3 regions of the Massilia sp. UYP34 genome follow, and region 3 is predicted to be linked to each of the others. Evidence: predicted binding sites of a transcription regulator. Region 3 holds the regulator's gene; each other region holds the start of a gene.
What was found. The regulator sigma-54, encoded in region 3, starts transcription at its own class of promoters, with help from an activator protein. The targets are predictions, from matches to a motif close to TGGCANGNAANCTGCTTT.

Region 1: the regulator sigma-54 is predicted to act here: its motif matches at 5,125-5,142, upstream of ACZ9AQ_RS23195 (CmpA/NrtA family ABC transporter substrate-binding protein).
Region 2: the regulator sigma-54 is predicted to act here: its motif matches at 1,995-2,012, upstream of ACZ9AQ_RS13510 (CmpA/NrtA family ABC transporter substrate-binding protein).

Annotation. Positions count from the first base shown of each region.
Region 1 covers NZ_JBWBRF010000030.1:25,240-31,908, reverse strand. The annotation lists gene ACZ9AQ_RS23215 (GYD domain-containing protein) at 65-544, opposite strand; gene ACZ9AQ_RS23210 (hypothetical protein) at 1,079-1,750, opposite strand; gene ACZ9AQ_RS23205 (ABC transporter ATP-binding protein) at 1,925-2,737, opposite strand; gene ntrB (nitrate ABC transporter permease) at 2,751-3,674, opposite strand; gene ACZ9AQ_RS23195 (CmpA/NrtA family ABC transporter substrate-binding protein) at 3,704-4,873, opposite strand; gene ACZ9AQ_RS23190 (hypothetical protein) at 5,686-5,880, shown strand; gene ACZ9AQ_RS23185 (methyl-accepting chemotaxis protein) at 6,009-6,669, opposite strand, start outside.
Region 2 covers NZ_JBWBRF010000007.1:104,792-111,460, forward strand. The annotation lists gene ntrB (nitrate ABC transporter permease) at 1-507, opposite strand, end outside; gene ACZ9AQ_RS13510 (CmpA/NrtA family ABC transporter substrate-binding protein) at 522-1,916, opposite strand; gene ACZ9AQ_RS13515 (gluconokinase) at 2,219-2,737, shown strand; gene ACZ9AQ_RS13520 (glycoside hydrolase family 16 protein) at 2,979-4,760, shown strand; gene ACZ9AQ_RS13525 (GH36-type glycosyl hydrolase domain-containing protein) at 4,894-6,669, opposite strand, start outside.
Region 3 covers NZ_JBWBRF010000001.1:43,735-50,403, forward strand. The annotation lists gene ACZ9AQ_RS00210 (enoyl-CoA hydratase/isomerase family protein) at 1-685, opposite strand, end outside; gene hpf (ribosome hibernation-promoting factor, HPF/YfiA family) at 809-1,168, opposite strand; gene ACZ9AQ_RS00220 (RNA polymerase factor sigma-54) at 1,244-2,719, opposite strand; gene lptB (LPS export ABC transporter ATP-binding protein) at 2,731-3,483, opposite strand; gene lptA (lipopolysaccharide transport periplasmic protein LptA) at 3,495-4,043, opposite strand; gene lptC (LPS export ABC transporter periplasmic protein LptC) at 4,090-4,695, opposite strand; gene ACZ9AQ_RS00240 (KdsC family phosphatase) at 4,707-5,261, opposite strand; gene ACZ9AQ_RS00245 (KpsF/GutQ family sugar-phosphate isomerase) at 5,261-6,283, opposite strand; gene ACZ9AQ_RS00250 (monovalent cation:proton antiporter family protein) at 6,413-6,669, shown strand, end outside.

The DNA of each region.
Region 1 (6,669 bases), on a different contig from region 3:
TCTCGACCACCGTTCGGTCTGGCGCCGGGTTTGTCACGTTGGAACGGCCGTGCAACCTATTTGTTCAGCGCTTCCCTACCAAAGAATTCGGTAAAGATTCGAAAAAACGCCAGGCACAGCTTGGCGTTTTGTTTCTGCAATATCCCCGCTCATTCATTTCCACCTCGCGCACCTGACGCAAGATGCCCGCCCTCGCCTTCCCACTTGGCGACCTCGGGGGCCATGTCATAGCCCGGTTGACAATAGGTACGGTCTTGGTCATGGCTGCATCGATTTCCTTGGGCGTCAGCAGCACCGTCGTCTTGCACGTGGTGGTGCCGGAGGCATCGACCCTGAGCGCCAGCACCGCGGCGGTGGCGTTGTCGGGAAGCTCGCCGATGATGACGACATCCCGGTCGCCGAACACGAAATAAAAAGCTTCGACCTTCCTGCCTAGCGAGTTGAATAATTGATCGACAGCCTCGCGCCGCCGCGTGCCGCCTTCCTTCAACAGGCCATTGATCCCTTCGCTGAGGTAGCTCGCTTCAACCAGATACTTAGCCATGTGAGGTCCTTCCAGAATGACGTTCCCGACGGAAGAATTCGCTTCATAAGCTTGCCGGCAATGCCCGGCTGGCGCCGTTTTCCCCGGCCGCCGGTTTGCGAGACCCAATATTTGAAAGTTCCCAGGAAGCAGCGGTTCAATCAGCCCGCGTGTGAATAGCTTGAGTTAGCGCGAGGCTACAGCATTGACTGCCGGTTTGTGTGGCAGCCGTTTCCAGGAAATCCGCGAGGAAATGACCGGTTTTGGTCAATGCAAAGAAGCAGGCGCGCTGTCATCCAAACTCCACAACCGGCGCGGCGACGCCACGATCGGGCTGGTGGTCGATGGGCAGGTCGCCGATTACTTCGTTCGCGCGACGACGACGAAGAACCGCGCACCGTTGCCCAGGCCCAGGCCCAGCGTGAAGCAGTCACGCAGTACGAGGCCAAGCAGAACCGCAACCAGACGCCGCGCAAGCAGCAGCAGCGTCAGATGCAGAAGAAGAAAGCAGGTTAATTCGCTTTCTCCAGATGCAGCCGTAGTTCAGTTTGGCAATCACTGCGACAGCAACGACCTGCGCCGACGCGCAAGCCCTGCCACGCAGAGTGCCCCCATTGAGATCAAGGCAACACTGGCGGGCTCTGCGACTTCAACTGGGGATCCAATGAGCTCCGGTACAATTATCGGCACACCAGGATAGTATCCACCATCGTTATCGAGCTCGTTTGACATGTACTCAGGCATAGGCACTTCCATTACCGCGCCACTATAGCTTCCTGATCCGACAGCGTATCCGGCGGTTAGGTACATCCATCGCGAGTAATCAAAGGTATAGATGAAGGTGCCTTCGGAAGCTTGCGTGAATCGGATGCTGAAATCGGTTACCTGATCGCCGCCAAAATCATCATGAATCGTAAAATTCGTTGGACCGCCCGGCCCGAAGTAGGTTGAAGCGGCAGTCAACAGTTTCGCGCCGTCGTTGAAGAACGGGTAAAACTGATGCCTTGAAAGTAATGTCATTGGCGGGCCGGAGTCATAGTTCGGATCGAGGTACGCTGTCATCAACGTTGTCATGTTGAAGCTGAAATGCGCGATCGCCTGATTGTCATCCCTCTGTACGAAATATCCGTCGAGCAAGCCTCCAGTAAATTCGTACTTGGTGTACGAAGCTGAAGCGTTCAGCGAGGTCAGTAAGGTCACAGCAAATGCCAGGCATTTTTTGATCATGACTTTGTATAGGTGAGGTTGTCGGGAAAAAACCGTTCAAGCAATTGCTATACCACACCTAGATCCCCGTATAAATCAAGGTGTTAGCTACGGCTTATCCGCTGATTGGCGACCCTTGTAAGGTTTCCCGACATCCTCTCGTGGCATGCATCCGGTCGCTCTAGATGCCTAGCACTATGCCGCCTCCGCCGCCGGATGCGCCTGCTTCCGATACAAGAACTCCAGCACCGCCTTGCGATGCTCGGTATACCGGGCATCCTGCGCCAGCGCCACCCGGTCGCGCGGCCGCGCCAATCCCACCTCGACGATCTCGCCGATGGTCGCCGCCGGCCCGTTGGTCAGCATGACGATCCGATCCGACAGCAACACCGCCTCATCGACGTCGTGCGTCACCATCACCACGGTGGATCTGGTCGCCGCCACGATCTTGAGCAGCTCGTCCTGCAAATGCGCCCGCGTCAGCGCATCGAGCGCGCCGAACGGTTCATCCATCAGCAGCACCTTCGGCTCCATCGCCAGCGCCCGCGCGATGCCGACGCGCTGCTTCATGCCGCCCGAAATTTCATGCGGACGTTTGCCCTCCGCGCTCGACAGCCCCACCAGCGCCAGCGCAGCGAGCGTGCGTTCGCGCAGCTGGGTCCGCGTTTCGGCGCCGCCGAACACCCGCTCGACTCCCAGGTGGATGTTCTCGTAACAGGTCAGCCACGGCAGCAGCGAATGATTCTGGAACACCACCGCCCTTTCCGGCGAGGGCCCGGCGATCTCACGATTGGCGCATAGCAGCACGCCCGCCGTCGGCTTGAGCAGGCCGGCGATCAGGTTCAGCAAGGTCGACTTGCCGCAGCCCGAGTGGCCGATCAGCGTGATGAAATCACCCTTGCGCACGGTCAGGTCGATGCCCTGCAGCGCCTGGAACACGCCCTTTTTCGTATGAAACGCCATCTCCACGCCGGAGATGTCGATGAATCTGGTTTGAAGGTCATCCATGATCGCGCTCCTCTCAGTTAGCCACTTGTTCGTGCGTCAGCGCCCGCGCCAGCGCCACCAGCGCCTGCTCCAGCAGCAGCCCCACGACGCCGATGACGACGATGGCGATGATGATGTTCGCCACATTCAGGTTGTTCCACTCGTCCCACACCCAGAAGCCGATGCCCACGCCGCCGGTCAGCATCTCGGCCGCCACGATCACCAGCCACGCGGTGCCGATGGCAAGCCGCACGCCGGTCAGGATGTAGGGCAGCGCCGACGGCAGCAGGATCTTGGTCAGGATCTTCCATTCCGACAGGTTCAGCACGCGCGCCACGTTCATGTAGTCCTGCGGCACGCGCTGCACGCCCACCGCCGTATTGATGATCATCGGCCAGATCGAACAGATGAAGATCGACCAGATCGCCGCCGGGTCGGCCGACTTGAACACCAGCAGGCCGATCGGCAGCCAGGCCAGCGGCGACACGGGCTTGAGCAGGCTGATGATCGGGCCGAACATGCCCGACACGAACTTCACCCGGCCGATCACGAAGCCCAGCGGGATGCCGACCGCCGCCGCCAGTCCAAAGCCCACGGCCACGCGCTGGAGCGAGGCCAGCACGTTCCAGCCGATGCCCTGGTCGTTCGGGCTGTTGTGGTAGAACGGATCGGCAAACAGCTTCAGCGCCTCCTCGAAGGTCGCCAGCGGCGACGGGAAGGTCTCGTTGCGGGTGGCGATGAGCTGCCACACCAGCACGACGAAGGCGATGCCCACCAGCGGCGGCAGGATGGCTTGCACCGCCCTGGCGAACGACTGCGCGCCGCGCACGACGGGCGCCGGTTTGCGCGCAGGAGGCGTGACACTCGCGACAGGCGCATCGGCGGCGAGCGGCAACGTGACCACGGCCGCGCCACCGGCGGGCGGCGCATGGCGTTCGGATTTCAAGATGGCGTTCATGGCATTCCCCTATACAGACAAGATGAAAATCAGACCCTGACCTTGAACGATGCGGCGTAGGCTTTCGGGTCCTTGCCGTCCCAGACGCTGCCGTCCATCAGCTTCGAACTGCGCATCGGGCTGGAAGGCAGCGGCGCTTTGGCCAGCGTCGCCGCGTCCTTGTACAGCGCGATCTGGTTGACCGCGCTGGCCACCGCCAGGTAATCGGGGTCCTGCTTGAGCAGGCCCCAGCGGCGATGCTGGGTCATGAACCACATGCCGTCCGACAGATACGGGAAGTTGACCGCGCCGTCGTTGTAGAACTTCATGTAGTTCGGGTCGTCCCAGGTCTTGCCGAGGCCGTTCTGGTAGCGGCCCATGATGCGCTGGTCGATCGCGTCCTTGCTGGTGTTGACGTACGATTTGGCGGCGATGACCTCGGCCATCTTGTTCTTGTTGGCCATCGAGGCGTCGATCCAGCGGCTGGCCTCGATGATGGCGGCCATCATGGCGCGGCAGGTGTTGGGGTGCTTCTTCGCGAACTCCAGCGTCGAACCCAGCACCTTTTCCGGATGGTCGCGCCAGATGTCCTGGGTCGTGGTGGCGGTGATGCCGATGCCGTCCATGATGGCGCGCTGGCCCCAGGGTTCGCCGACGCAGAAGCCGTCCATGTTCCCCACCCGCATATTGGCCACCATCTGCGGCGGCGGCACCGTGATCACCTTGGCTTCCTTCATCGGATTGATGCCGTTGGCCGCCAGCCAGTAGTACAGCCACATCGCGTGGGTGCCGGTCGGGAAGGTCTGGGCGAAGGTGTATGCGCGTTTCTCGGTGCGCATCAGCCTGGCCAGCGACTGGCCGTCGACCGCACCCTTGTTCGCCAATTGCTTGGACAGCGTGATCGCCTGGCCATTGTTGTTCAGGCCCATCAGCACCGCCATGTCCTTGCGCTGGCCCCCGATACCCATCTGGACACCGTACAGCAAGCCATACAGCACGTGGGCCGCGTCCAGGTCGCCGTTGGCCAGCTTGTCGCGCACGCCTGCCCACGAGGCTTCCTTGCTCAGCACGAACTTGACGCCATATTTCTTGTCGAGGCCCAGCGTCGACGCCATGACCACCGATGCGCAATCGGTCAGTGGAATGAATCCGATCTTGATCTCGGTCTTTTCCGGCTTGTCCGAACCCGCCGCCCACACGCCGCCAGTTGCCAGCCCCATCAAGCTTCCTCCCGCTACCAGACCTGCGCCATGTATGACCTTACGGCGGGTGACATCGACTTCGCCGACGGCTGCCGTCGCTACGCTCTTCGCTTCAAGCTTCTGATTTTTCATCGCAATCCCAATATGGTCAGGCAAAAAAAACGACGCATACCCGACATGAACGCATTCATGGTCCGGTAGACGTCGTTGTCTTGTGGGTGCTGCCTTCGTTGGCGGCACACGCAGCGCTCCGTTGCGCTGATGATGATTACGCAATCTTCATGCCAGGGAGCATGCAGAAGGAAGCGCCCTCACCACGCACCGCCGGCGCACCGTGCGAAGGCGTAAACGGCGCACTGCGATTGCGCAGCGCATCATTTTGGGCGGGCTGTTGCGTTAGCTCTAAAAAGTTGCAAAAACGCTCTTCTACTACCGTCCGCGTCGTGCTAGGATGGATTGTTGCCGTAGAAAAACATCACTTGTTTCAATCGTGCGACCCCTTGCCTCTACGTCGCACACATGTAAAATAAATAACGTCCAGAACGCACCCAGGTTTGAAGGTCCTGGCCTCGTCCCGGATTTCCGAATTCGACGCTTTGATTCGACGCTTTGTACTGGCATCCGCATGTCACGCATTCACTGTCCGCTCTACTCCTGCCTGCGTTCTCCCAACGACGTGGCGGTGCGGCCCAGTTGCCAGACAGCCCTTCATCCTGCCCAGCGCGCCCCGCGCGCCTGAACGGCAAACCATCTTCGTATTACGCCCGGCTCATGCCGGCCATTCATCATTTACTTGCCAGTCTTCATTCGAGACGGCCCTGGAGTCAACCATGAACACGGAACACACCGCACGCCACCATTCTTCGATCCATGCCGCAACCGCGGTCGACCGCAGCAACCCTCGCGCGCCGCGCCGCGGCATCGCCAAGGACATCGTCTCCAGCGGCCGACGCCTGCGCACCCGCATCGGCGTCATCGCCGCAGCCTGCATCGGCCTGACCGCGCTGGTGATCGCCTTCGAGTAAGCCTTGCCGGGTATGACCCGGTTGTCGGCCCGGTTGTCGGCCTGCGCAAGCTGCGCGCATAGGGCGCTGGAGACGAAAAAAGCCAACCCTCGGGTTGGCTTCTTCCTTGCACAGGCGTCAGGCCGGCGTCAGAACTCTTCCCAACCGTCGCCGACGTCCGCGGTTTCGGCTTTCTTCGGCTTTGCGGCCGCTTGCGCCTTGGGCTCGACTGGCGTGGCCTTGGCCGGCTTGGATGCAGCGGCCGGTTGTGCCGCCGCCTTCACCGGCGCCCTCAGCGGCGCCTTCGCCATCACCGCCGGCAAGGTCGTGATCACGCGCGGCGCCGCCGCACTGGCGCGGCTGGCGCCCGCCTGATCGAGCTTGAACGCGCCCACGGTCTGCGCCAGCGCGGTCGCCTCTTCCTGCAGCGAGGCCGCCGCCGCCGACGCTTCTTCCACCAGCGCCGCGTTCTGCGTGGTCACCTGGTCCATCTGGGCCACGGCGCCGTTGATCTGTTCGATGCCGGCGGTCTGCTCCTGGCTGGCGGCGGTGATCTCGGCCATGATGTCGGTCACGCGGTTCACGCTCTGCACGATTTCCTGCATCGTGGCGCCGGCGCGCTCGACCAGCTTGGAGCCGTGGTGCACCTTGTCGACCGAGTCGTCGATCAAGAGCTTGATTTCCTTGGCCGCCGCCGCGCTGCGCTGGGCCAGGCTGCGCACCTCGCCCGCCACGACCGCGAAGCCACGGCCCTGCTCGCCGGCGCGCGCCGCTTCGACTGCCGCGTTCAGGGCAAGGATATTGGTCTGG
Region 2 (6,669 bases), on a different contig from region 3:
GATCACGAAGATGCCCGAGATCGACGAATCCTTGATCGTGTAGAGGGCGATCGGCATCCAGGCCAGCGGCGAGATCGGCTTCAAGACCTGGATGAACGGATCGATCGCGCGGTACAGCAGCGGCGACATGCCGATCACGAAGCCCAGCGGGATCGCCACCAGCATCGCCAGCAGATAGCCCAGGGCGACGCGCACCAGCGAATGCCCGAGCTGGATGCCGACGCCGCGGTCGTTCGGGCCGCGATCGTAGAACGGTTCGCCCAGGTGGCCGGCCGCTATCCGCGCGAACTGCGACGGCGTGGGAAAGCCGCTGCCCGCGGCGGGCGCCGGATCCGCGGCGGCGGTTGGCGCCTGTCCCATCAGGGCCGCGTACTCGGCTTCCTCGGCGCTCATCGCCACGGCCGGCGCCGCGGCGCGCGGCGCGGTGGCGATGTGCCAGACGCCGAGCAAGACCAGCAGCAGCGCCAGCGACAGCAGCGCCGCCTTGAACTTGAGTTGCTTGTGCATTGTTTCGTCCCGTCTCAGGCGCGCTTGATCGCGAAGCTGTCCAGATAGGCCTGCGGCTTGGCCGGATCGTAGGTCTTGCCCATGATCGTGAACGGGCGGTAGCCGCTCGCGGCGGCGGCCGGCGCCGGCATGCCCAGGGCCGCCATCTGCTTGCGCGCATCGGTGAGCAGGAACACCTGTTCGGCCAGCGCCTTGTAGTTGACGTCACCCTTCAGGTAGCCCCAGCGCCGCATTTGCGTCAGCATCCAGGTCGCCATCGAATACCAGGGCAGGGCGTCGAAGTCGGCGCGGTCCGGCTCGTTGCGCACCTTGCCCAGGCCATCGGCGAAGCGGCCGGAAAGCGCCTGCAGCACCACGGTCTCAGGCTGGTTCAGGTAGGCCGGTTTGCTGATGGCCTTGGCGATCTCGGCCCGGTTCTCGGCCTTGTGCGCCATCGCGGTGGCGTTCAGGATGGCGCGGTACAGCGCGGCGAAGGTGTTCGGGTTCTGGTCGATGAAGGCTTTCGAGGCGCCGAAGGCGCAGCAAGGGTGGCCATTCCAGATGTCCTTGGTGAGGATGTGGATGAAGCCGATCTGGTCGAACACGGCGCGCTGGTTGAACGGATCGGGGCCGAGGAAGCCGTCGATGTTCCCGGCGCGCAGGTTGGCGACCATCTCGGGCGGCGGCGTCACGCGCAGCTGGACGTCGCGGTCCGGGTCCAGTCCATGCTCGGCCAGGTAGTAGCGCAGCAGGAAGTTGTGGACCGAGTACTCGAACGGAATCGCGAACTTGAAGCCCTTCCAGTTGCGCGGGTCGCGGTTGTTCTTGTGCTTGAGGCCGAGCGTGATCGCCTGGCCGTTGATGTTCTGGATGGTGGCGACGCGCATCGGCTGCGGCGTGCCGCCCTGGCCGATCGACATCGCGAGCGGCATCGGCGCCAGGAAGTGCGAGGCGTCGAGCTCGCGGTTGATCATCTGGTCGCGCACCAGCGCCCAGCCGGCGGTCTTGCTGAGGGTGACGTTCAGACCCTGCGCCTTGTACATGCCCATCGGGTCGGCCATGATCAAGGGAGTGGCGCAGTTGATCGGGATGAAGCCGATCTTCAGGTTCTTCTTTTCGAGCGCGCCTGATTTTTCCATCGCATTGGCCTGCAGGCTGGCCAGCGGCAGCAGCGAACCGATCGCCGCCATCAGCGTCGGCGCGCCCACCGCCTTGATCAGGTTGCGGCGCGTCGCTTCATGCGGAAACAGCGCGCGCACCGCGGCCGCTTCGACGAAGTCGCCCGACAAGGCTTCGGCGTCGCCTGCGCGGCGCAGCCGGGCGGCTTGCGCCTCGCGATCGTGCTCGTCCTGGGAACCATGCCTGCCGCAGGCGCAGCCGGTCAAGGAAGACTCGGTCGAATAAGGACGGTACAGATTCTCATCTTTCATTGGCGAAGACCCCTGGTAGTGGTGATGACGCAAAAAACGAATTGGCGAGGCGGGCATGCCCATGCTTGAGCAATGTCATCAGCAAGACCTGTGCCATCTGGCGTCGTGCAGGGGTAAGCCGTTCATTTCAAAGGCGAATTCCGTCATTTTCGGCGGCCGGCTGCGGCGCGGCTGGAGCGTGCGATTGCCGCGAGCCGGCACCGGCGCCGCGCATCTGCCCAACCATGGTGCATGAGCGCTTTACATCCTTCCTGCGCAGACGCTACAATCGCCGCATGGGTGTTAGCGTTAACATAGAGAACATGACGAGACAAGCGCGAGACGACGACAAGGGAACGGCCTGGGTGGTCATGGGCGTGAGCGGCTGCGGCAAGAGCAGCATCGGCGCGCAGCTGGCGCTGGCGCTGGGCGTGCCCTTCATCGAAGGCGACGCCTTTCATTCGCCGGCCAATATCGCCAAGATGACCGCCGGGGCCGCGCTGACCGACGACGATCGCCACGACTGGCTCCTGACCTTGCGCGACCAGCTCGCCGCACGCGAGGGCGGGGTGGTGCTGTCGTGTTCCTCGCTCAAGCGCGCTTATCGCGACCTGCTGCGCAGCGCCGGCGGCGACGTGCGTTTCGCGCACCTGGCCGGCGAGCGCGCCCTGCTGCTCGAGCGCGTCAGCAACCGCCCCGGGCACTACATGCCGCCGTCGCTGCTCGACAGCCAGCTGAGCACGCTCGAACCCCTGCAGCCGGACGAAGCCGGCATCACCCTCGACATTCGCGACACCCCGGAACGGTTGGTCGCGCAGATCCTCGCCAGCGTCGGCCGTTGATGCGGCGCCCTCCGCCCTGCCGCATGCATATGCTGGCGGGATAATCGCACGCGAACCGTTCACATCTGTTTGACGCCTTCCGGGAATCGGACTATATTTTTCGTTCCGGTTGTGGAAAGGTTTCCAAATCCCGTATTCCGCACGAATCCGCACATTCGAGACCAACGGCAAAGTTGGCGGGGCGCGGCGCGCCATCCCGGCACGGCCGCATATTCTTGTACTGAGAACAAGAGGAGTCGACGTGAACAACCAGAACCAGAATCATCGTTCGAGATGGAAACCTTTCCACGCGCTGGCCGCAGGCATCCTGCTGGCGTGCGGGGCGCAGGCGGCGGCCAGCGTCACCAACCCGGTCATCGGCCAGCTGCTGTGGTCGGAGGAGTTCAACGGCAGCAGCGTGAACACCGGCGTGTGGAACTTGCAGGACGGTAACGGCTGCCAGATCGGCCTGTGCGGCTACGGCAACGCCGAGCTCGAGTACTACAGCCCCAACAACGCCAGCATCGTCAACGTGCCGTTCGAATCGGGCACGCGTGCGCTGGCGATCCAGGCGCGCAGCCAGACGGTCGGCAACAATGTCTTCACCTCGGCCCGGCTCGACACCAAGAACAAGGTGCAGGTGCAGTACGGGATGATCGAGGTGCGCATGGCCACGCCGAACCTCGGCACCGGCTTGTGGCCGGCCGCGTGGCTGCTGGGCGTGAGCCCGCAGACCTGGCCGCGCAACGGCGAGATCGACATCATGGAGATGGGCCACAAGGCATCCGAGCGGGCGCACGGCGGGGCGCCGTCGTCGAACCACTTCGTCGGCTCGAACGTGATCACCTGGCAGCAGGCCGCCTGCGTGCCCGGCAACGAGAGCTGCGCCGCCTCGACCGCATGGCAGACCAAGAACTGGTACGTGCCCCAGAACTCGCTCGCGAACCGCTTCGTCACCTACCGCTTCTATTGGGACGAGAGCCAGATGCGCTTCACGACGGTCGACAACGGCGTCGAGCACAATATGTACAACGCGCCGCTGCCGGTCAATTCGAGTGCGCTGCAGGCGCCGTTCTACCTGCTGCTGAACATGGCCGTGGGCGGCAACTTCACCGACGCCGCCAACCCGGGCCAGGTCACCGCGCCGCTGCCGGCCACCATGTACGTCGACTACGTGCGCGTCTACCAGATGGACGGCAAGGGCCAGGTGAAGCTGGGCGACCAGACCGTGCCCGAAGTGGCCGGCAAGTTCGGCGTGTTCACCGACACCACGGCGGTCAACAACAGGCTGGTGGCGGGGACGAGCTCCGACATCTTCCTGTGGAACGCCGCCTCCACCGGCGCCGGCAACACCGCGCCGTTCGAGGGCAGCAACGTCATCGCCTGGAACTATACGGCGCCGGGCCAGTGGTTCGGCGGCGGCATCCAGGCGCGCCAGGCGCGCAACCTGAGCAACTACCGCGCCAACGGCACCGTGAAATTCCGCATCCGGATTCCGGCCAACGTGGGCTTCAGGATCGGCATCGGCGACACCTACACCAACCAGAACTGGGTCAACTTCCCGGCCAATACCACCGCCTACGGATTGACGCGCAACGGCCAGTGGGCGCAGGCCTCGATTCCCGTCTCGACCCTGCTCGGACCGCTGGTCGCGGCGCAGTCGATCCACGACATCTTCATGATCTCGAGCATCGACGGCGCGCTGCCATCGTCGAGCTTCCAGTTCGCGATCGACGACATCGTGTGGGAGTCGGGCAGCGGCGGCGCCACGCCGCAACCGGAGCCGAGCGGCCCGACCTCGGTCAGCCAGATCTCGTCGACGATGCTGCAGTTCCGCACCACCACCGGCGGCTGGGCCGACGTGCACTACACCGTCAACAACGGGGCGCAACAGAACGTGCGGATGCAGCTCGCGAACGGCGTCAACACGTATACCGCAGGTGGCCTGAAGATCGGCGACGTGGTGCGTTACTGGTTCACCTACTGGGACGCGCAGCGTAACTTCGCGGTGGATACGCAGCAGCAGGCGCATACGATGCAATAACGCGTAGGGTCGGCGGCTATGCCGCCGACGCGGTGATCGTTATCGGTCCCGGTTTCGTACCGGATGATCTCGCCGCCAACCATCACCGCGTCGGGTAATCTGGTCCAGTGGACCAGATTACGAGCCGCCAACCCTACGGTACGATCACGTCCAGACGATACGTGCGGCCCGCTTCGATACTGTCGATGCGGGCCGCGGGCATAGCGGCGCCATCGCACGTCACCTCGACCCGGTCAACCGCGCCACGCTTGATGTCGACCTCGAAGGTCGCGTCGCGGAAGCGCCGGCTCACCGTCATGCCGTCCCAGCCGGACGGCAGTTGCGGCGCCACCGTCAAGCCCTTCAGGTCTCCCTTCAGGCCGCACAGGCCCTCGATCAGGCAGCGGTAGACCCAGGCCACGGTGCCGGTGTTGAACAGCTGGCTCGAGCGCCCGGCGGTGCGCGGATATTCCTTGTAGGCGCCGCGGTAGTAATTGGGGATGAACACCGGCAGCTGGCCGCGCTGCAGGTAGTCGTCCAGGCCGGGGCCGGGGATCATCTTGCGCAGCGCGTCGAAGGCGCGGTCGGCTTCACCGATCGTGTACAGGCTGTAGACGTAGAACACCGAGGCGTGGTTGTACACGGCGCCGTTCTCGGCCGAGCCGGGATGCTTCTGCGTGACGCGGCCGACGTCCTCGCGCATGCCGCTGTAGGGCGGCGCGAACATCTGCACGCCGTAGGGCGTGCGCAACTCTTCGTCGATCGCCTCCAGCATCAGTGCGCGCTGCTCGACGCTGGCGGCGCCCGAAAGAAAGGCCCAGCTCTGCGGGTTCAGGTAGATGCGGCCCTCGGTATCGCTGGCGACGCCGAACTTGACGTCGTCGTCGGTGATGCCGCGCGCGAACCAGGCGCCGTCCCACAGATGTTCCCCGGCGGCGCCGTTCATCGCTTCGGCGCCGGCGCGGTAGCGCGTCAGCGAAGCGGCGTCGCCGCGCGCCGCGCACACGTCGGCCCACAGGTTCAGCGCGTAAGCCGCCGCCACCGTCAGCCAGCCCGAGACGCCGCGGCCCTTGTAGCCGACCATGTTCATCGGATCGCACCAGTCGCCCTGCTCGATGTAAGACAGGCCGCGCGCATCGCGCCGCTGCAACAGCCAGTCCATCGCCAGCGAGATGCGCTCGAACGCGGTTTTCACTTCGCCGTCGTGGGTGGCGACCGGCTCATCGAGAATGGCGTCGTCGCCCGTCTCGTCGAGGTAGGCGCGCAGGCAGACCGGCAGCCACACGCAGTGGTCGGTGTGCGGGATCTGGTTGATGTACTTCAGTTCCGCGCCGTCGAACAGCAGGATCCCGTCCGGCATCGCGCCATTGGCCTCCTGCTGGGAGAGCGCATGCAGGAAGGCGGCGCGCGCCGCCGCCGGCTTGACGAAGGCCATGCCCATATTGTCCTGCAGGTAGTTGCGGGTCTGCGGGTCGGTGGAGAGGCGGTTGACGTCGCCGTGGTAGTAGACCTGGCGCGCGAGCCAGGTGTTGACGAAGTTGTCGAGCTCGCGGTCCGGGGTCGCGATCCGGAGCACGCCTTCTCCTTCGGCGATGTAGGCTGCGTAGTCGCGCGCGGCGGCGGCGAAGCCCTGTTCGCTCAGGTATTGTTCGCGCAGGCACACGATCTCGGCATCGTCGAACGCAGGGCCGAACAGGAAGCGCCGCGTCGTGGCTTCGCTTGGTGCCAGCGCCAGCCGGTACTGGACCACGGCGGCCGGCGTCTCGTAGCGCGCGTCGCCGCAGCCCAGGCGTTCGCCCGCCAGCGCCGACGGCGCATGCAGGCCGCCTTCGCCCTCGAAGGCGATCTGGCCCGTCTCCCAGGCGTCCGGCGGCTGCTCGCACAGCAGCACCGTGCGGTCCTTGAACAGGCGGTTCTTGAAATAGTCTTC
Region 3 (6,669 bases):
TCTCGCCCGCCAGCGCGGAAAATGGCGCCGCGAAGGCGCGGATCGCCGCCGGCAGCGCGGCGCCGGGCGTGGACGCGATCAACGCATGCAGGGCCGGCAGTTCGGCGCCGGGCACGAACAGGTCGGCCAGCCCGATATGCAGCGCGTCGGCGGCGCCGATCGTCAGCCCGGTCAGGCCCAGGTAATAGCCGAGCCGTCCCGGCGCATGCGACAGGAAATGGCTGCCGCCGACGTCTGGGAACAGGCCGATGTTCACCTCGGGCATGGCCATCCTGGTGCGCTCGGTCACGATGCGCAGGCCGCAATCCGGGCCGCCCTGGGCGATGCCCATGCCGCCGCCCATTACCACGCCGTCCATGACGGCGATGTAGGGCTTCGGATAGAAATGGATCAGGTGGTTCAGCGCGTATTCTTCGGTGAAGAAATCCTCGAGCAACGCACTGCCGCCCATCGGCGTCGCATGGCCGACCTCATGGAAGAAGCGGATGTCGCCGCCCGCGCACAAGGCCTTCTCGCTGCTGCTGGTCAGCACCACCGCCTCGACCTGCGCGTCATCCTGCCAGGCGCGCAGCGCCACGGTCAGCGCGCGCACCATCGCGAGCGACAGCGAATTGAGCGCCTTCGGGCGGTCCAGGGTGATGATGCCGGTGCGGTTGGCGATGCGGGTCAGGACATGGTCGGTCATGGGGTGATCCATCATGGAGAGACCTGCATTTTACCGAACACGCGCTGCGGGTAAAACCGGAAAGGCGGATGCAAAAAGGGCGTCCCCTCAGACGCCCTTAGCTGGTGTGAGCCCTGCGCCTGGTCAGGCGGCAGCGGCCTCTTCGCTGCCACGCTCCGGCAGGCGCTTGATCGAAGTACGGCTATGGTCCTTCAGCATTTGCTTGTGTTTGAGGATCTGTCGGTCCAGCTTATCCATCAGCGTATCGATCGCCGCGTACAGGTCTTGCGCGACGCTTGCCACGTGCAGGGTCTTGCCCGACACCTGGACGTTGATCTCTGCTTTCTGCCTTTTTTCTTTTTCAGTGAGGTTGTCGACGGCCAGGAAGACATGGGTGTCGATCACCTGGTCGAAATGGCGAATGATGCGCTCGAGCTTATTCTGAACGTATTCACGGATGGCGGGGGTCACTTCGAGATGATGGCCACTGATTGTGAGGTTCATACACACTCCTTTGAAAATGATGCACCGTGTGGACCACACCAACGCGACAAGGCACGACGGGTGTGGACGGCGCAGTTACAAGGACTTGCGGAGGCTTACAGGGGGTATCTTGAGGGCTTCACGGTATTTTGCAACCGTCCGGCGCGCAATGACCATGCCTTGTTCCCCGAGCATCTCCGCGATCTTGCTGTCGGATAATGGGTTCCTAGGGTCTTCTGCTCCTGTCAATTGTGCGATGAGCGCACGGATTGCCGTCGAGGATGCTTCGCCTCCCGCCTCGGTGGCAACGTGGCTACCGAAGAAATACTTCAACTCAAACATGCCGTGCGGGGTCAGCATGTATTTCTGGGTTGTGACACGAGAAATTGTGCTCTCGTGTAGGCCTAGTGTATCAGCTATCTCGCGTAAAACAAGGGGCCGCATGGCAACCGCGCCGTGGGAGAAAAAGTTGCGCTGGCGCTCGACGATCGCCTCCGCCACGCGCAGGATGGTGTCGAACCGCTGGCGCATGTTCTTGATGAGCCACTTCGCTTCCTGCAGCTGCGCGCCCATCTGCGCTTCGCTCTTGCCTTGCTTGAGCAGGCTGGCATACAGGCTGTTCACGCGCAGGCGCGGCATCACGTCCGGGTTCAGGGTGACCGCCCAGCCGCTCTTGGCGCGGCGCACGATCACGTCCGGCACCACGTAGTCCGACACGTTCGAGGCGAAGACCGCACCCGGATGCGGATTACACTGGCGCACCACGGCCTGCACCTCGCGCAAGTCTTCGTCGTCGCAGTCGAGCGCTTTTTTCAGCTTGCTGTATTCGCGCTGGGCGAACCAGGTCAGGTAACCTTCGACGATGGTCAGGGCCATGCGCCGCGTGACCATTGGCACGCCCGGCATGCGCCGGATCTGCAGCGCCAGGCACTCGGACGCGCTGCGCGCGCCGACGCCCACCGGGTCCATGCTCTGCACCAGCGCCAGCGCGCAGCGCAGCTCGTCGATCTCGATCTCGAGTTCTTCGGGCAGCCGCGCGTGGATCTCGTCGAGCGGCTCGTCGAGATAGCCGTTGTCGTCCAGCGCATCGATCACCAGCTCGGCGAGCGCACGGTCGCGCACCGACAAGGTGGCTTCGCGCACCTGCTCCATCAGGTGTTCGCGCAGGGTGATGGCGCAGGCTTCCAGCTGCGGGCGGCCGTCCTCGTCCTCGCCGCCGCCGGACGACGGCGCGCCGCCCTCGCTCCAGTCAGCATCAACGCGATCGTTGTCGGCGCCGCTCTCGAGGCTCTCGCCCTCCTGCGCCGGCGCGTCCTGGCCCTCGGCCTGCTGGCCGGGCGCCGGCGGCGCTTCGCCATTGGCGGGCGCATTGTTGATGGCGCCATCGGCCAGCAAACGCACCGAACGGTCGAGCGGATCGTCGAGCCGCTCGAGCAAGGGGTTATCGCCCAGTATCTGCTCGATCTCCTGGTGCAGTTCGAGCGTCGACAGCTGCAGCAACCGGATCGACTGCTGCAGTTGCGGCGTGAGCGCGAGGTGCTGCGAAGTGCGAAGTTGCAGGGACTGTTTCATCTAGGCGTCGCTCACATGCGGAAGTGTTCACCCAGGTACACGCGGCGCACCGACTCGTCCGCGATGATGTCGTCAGGACGGCCGGAGGCAAGCACCGCGCCCTGGTTGATGATGTAGGCGCGGTCGCAGATGCCAAGCGTCTCGCGCACGTTGTGGTCGGTGATCAAGACACCGATCCGGCGCTCTTTCAGGAAGCGCACGATGCGCTGGATCTCGATCACGGCGATCGGGTCGACGCCGGCGAACGGTTCGTCCAGCAGCACGAAGCGCGGATTGGTCGCCAGCGCGCGCGCGATCTCCACGCGGCGGCGCTCGCCGCCCGACAGCGACAGCGCCGGATTCTCGCGCAGCTTCTCGATCTGCAGGTCGGCCAGCAGGGTGTCGAGGCGCTCGTTGATCTGGTCTTTCGACAGCGGCTTGCCATTGTCCTTTTGCAGCTCGAGCACGGCGCGGATGTTCTCTTCCACCGTCAGCTTGCGGAACACCGACGCCTCTTGCGGCAGGTAGGACAGGCCCAATACGGCGCGGCGGTGGATCGGCAGGCTGGTGATGTCGGTGCCGTTGATGTCGATCGAGCCGGCGTCCGACGGCACCAGGCCCACGATCATGTAGAACGACGTGGTCTTGCCGGCGCCGTTCGGGCCCAGCAGGCCGACCACCTCGCCGCACTCGACCTGCAGCGACACGTCGCGCACCACCAGGCGCTTGCCATAGCTTTTCTGCAGGCCCTTGACGACCAGGGTGCTGCAATCGTCCAGCTCCATCGGAATCGCCGTCATTGGGCGCCTCCGCCTGGTGCGCGCTTGGGCGCCAGGATCAGGGTGCCGCGGCCGCCGCCAACCTTGCTCTGGCCGCTGGTGTCGTTACGCACCGTGGCCACTTCCTTGCGGTTGTCGTAGGAGATGAACGGGCCGGTGATCTGGTTGGTCATGCGCGCGCCTTCCAGTTCGCGCACGACGGCGTTGGAATACAGGCGCACCAGTTCCGATCGCTCGTCGTACTCGATGCGCTCGGCCTGGCCGTCGACCCACAGGTCGGAACCACCGTCGCGCTTCTGGCGGAAGGTGGCGACCTTGCCGCCGGCGGCGGTGAGGGTCACGCTCATATAGCCTTCCGGGCTTTCCTTGACCAGGGCGCGGTCGGACTTGAGCACCAGGGTGCCGCGGGTCAGGACCACGTTGCCGGTCAGGATGCGGGTGCCGGTCACCTCGTCGACGTCGAGCGAGTCGAAGTTGATGACTGCCTCCTTGAGCGAATCGGCGCGCTCGGCGGCCGCGGTCAGCGACAGCAGGGAAAGGAAAACGGCGGCAAGTAGTTTTTTCATGGTCGGTTAAGGGTCTCGGGTTGGCACGCGGCGCTGGTGCGGGGAATCAGCGCTGGCGTGGCGGATAGACGATCTGGCCGCGGCTGGACAGGTGCAGCTGCATGGTCGCATTATTGGCGACCATGCCGGTGCCCTTGACGTTGGAGGCGCCAAGCTGCATGTCGATCGGCAGATCGGTCTTCAGGATTTCTTCGTCGGGCAGCACGGTAAGCGCCTGGGTGCGCACGTGCAGCGATTCGCTCTGCGCGGTCTTGGGGCGCTGCAGGTCGACGTCGCCGATCAGCTCGACCCGGTGCTCCTGGTGATGGATTTGCGCGTTCTTCGCCACCACCGTCATCGGCGGGCGGCCCGGCTCGACGCCGCGCAGCACCGGCGCGTCGACGTGCGACACGTCGCCGTTCGGAATATGCGCCAGGCGCTTGCCCGACACCAGGTAGCTCGGCTGGCCGTTCTCGGTCATGCGCACGAAGGAAAAGTTCTCGACGATGTAGTCCGGTTCGTCCGGCGGCCCTCCCAGCTGGGCATCGATGTCGGAGGCCTGCATCAGCTGCAGCAGCCAGAAGCTGCCGAAGGCGAAGAAGGTGCCGATCACGATCATCGCAAGGAGATTCCAGCGGTGCGCGGTACGCTTGTTCTGGACGATGGTAGCCATGCTGGGTGGCCTCAGGCGAAGTACGGCGCGAGCGCCTGGTCGTAGGTGCCCTGGGCGCGCATCACGAGATCGCACACCTCGCGCACCGCGCCGCGGCCGCCGGCGTTTTTCGTCACGTAGTGCGCGCGGTGCTGCACTTCGGGGTGGCCGGACGGCACCGCGACGGCGAAGCCGACGCGCGCGAACAGCGGCAGGTCGATCACGTCGTCGCCGATGTAGCCGCACTGCTCGGCGGTGAAGCCCGTGGCCGCCAGGAGCTTGGCGAAGCCGATGCGCTTGTCATGGATGCCCTGGTGGACGTGCGAAATGCCGAGATCGGCCGCGCGCTTGACGACGATCGGCGACAGGCGCGCGCTGATGATCGCGGTCTGGACGCCGGTCTTGTTGAGCAGCTGGATGCCCAGGCCGTCGAGCACGTTGAAGGTCTTGGTGACTTCGCCTTCCGGGCCGTAGGTCAGGCTGCCGTCGGTCAGCACGCCGTCGACGTCGAAGATCATGACCTTCACGCGCGCGGCGCGTTCCATGTGGGCCAATGGGGTGATGGCCGGGATAAACGTGTCGCTCATCAGATCACCTTGGCGCGGGTCAGGTCGTGGATGTGCAGCGCGCCGACCAGGCGGTCGTCGTCGTCGACCACCAGCATCTGGTTGATGCGGAATTCCTCCATCACGGCGACGGCGTCGACCGCCAGCTGGTCGGGCCGCACGCGGCGCGGGTTGACGTGCATGACGTCGCGGATCTGGATGTTCGAAAAGTCGTGCATGCGCTCGATCACGCGGCGCAGGTCGCCGTCGGTGAACACGCCCACCGGACGGCCTTCGGGGTCGACGACGGCGGTCATGCCGAGGCCCTTGCGGGTGACCTCGAGCAGCGCTTCGACCAGCGGGGTGTCGGGGGTGACGCTCGGCACCGCGTCGCCGCTGCGCATCACGTCGCGCACGTGCGTCAGCAGGCGCCGGCCCAGCGCGCCGCCCGGATGCGACAGCGCGAAGTCCTGTTCGCGGAAACCCCGCGCGTCGAGCAGCGCCACGGCCAGCGCATCGCCCATGGCGAGGGTCACGGTGGTGCTGGTGGTCGGCGCCAGGTTGAGCGGGCAGGCTTCCTTGTCCACCGCGATGTTCAGGTGCACGTCGGCCAGCCTGGCCAGGCGCGAGGCGGGTTTGCCGGTCATGGCGATCACGCGCGCGCCAAGGCGTTTCACGGCCGGCAGGATATCGAGGATCTCGGACGATTCGCCCGAATTGGAAATCGCGATCACGACGTCGTTTTTGGTGACCATGCCCAGGTCGCCGTGCGCGGCTTCGCCCGGGTGCATGAAGAAGGCCGGGGTGCCGGTAGACGCCAGGGTGGCGGCGATCTTGCGGCCGATGTGGCCCGACTTGCCCATTCCGGACACCACCACGCGACCGTCGCAAGCCATGATTAGTTGCGCGGCGTTCACGAAACTGTCGTCGTCGCCCAGGCGCGCCTGCAGCGCGCGGATGGCGTCCGCTTCGATCGACAGCGTGTCGCGACCCAGAGCCAGGACGCGCCGGGCCAGGGTCTCGTCAAAACTTTTCGGCATTATTTTTTCATCGGTTACACTCATTTTGGAAGTATAAACGAATTGGGAAAGCAAAAAACTTGCCAGTCGTAACAAACGATGACAAGCACCTTCCGCGCCACATAGGGCGCATGCCATAAGATCAACAGTTACCGCTCATCGCGTATCGCGCCAATGCATTCCGGCCTTGAACTCACCCTGCTCCTGCTGGGCTGCGCCGTCCTCGGCGTGGTCGCCTTCCGCAGCCTGCAACTGCCGCCGATGCTCGGCTACCTCGCCGTCGGCGTGTTGATCGGCCCGCACGCCCTGGCCCTGGCCGAGGACAGCCCCACCACCCATGCGCTGGGCGAGTTCGGGATCGTGTTCCTGATGTTCTCGATCGGCCTGGAGTTCTCGCTCGGGCAGCTGCGCGCGATGCGGCGCATCGTGTT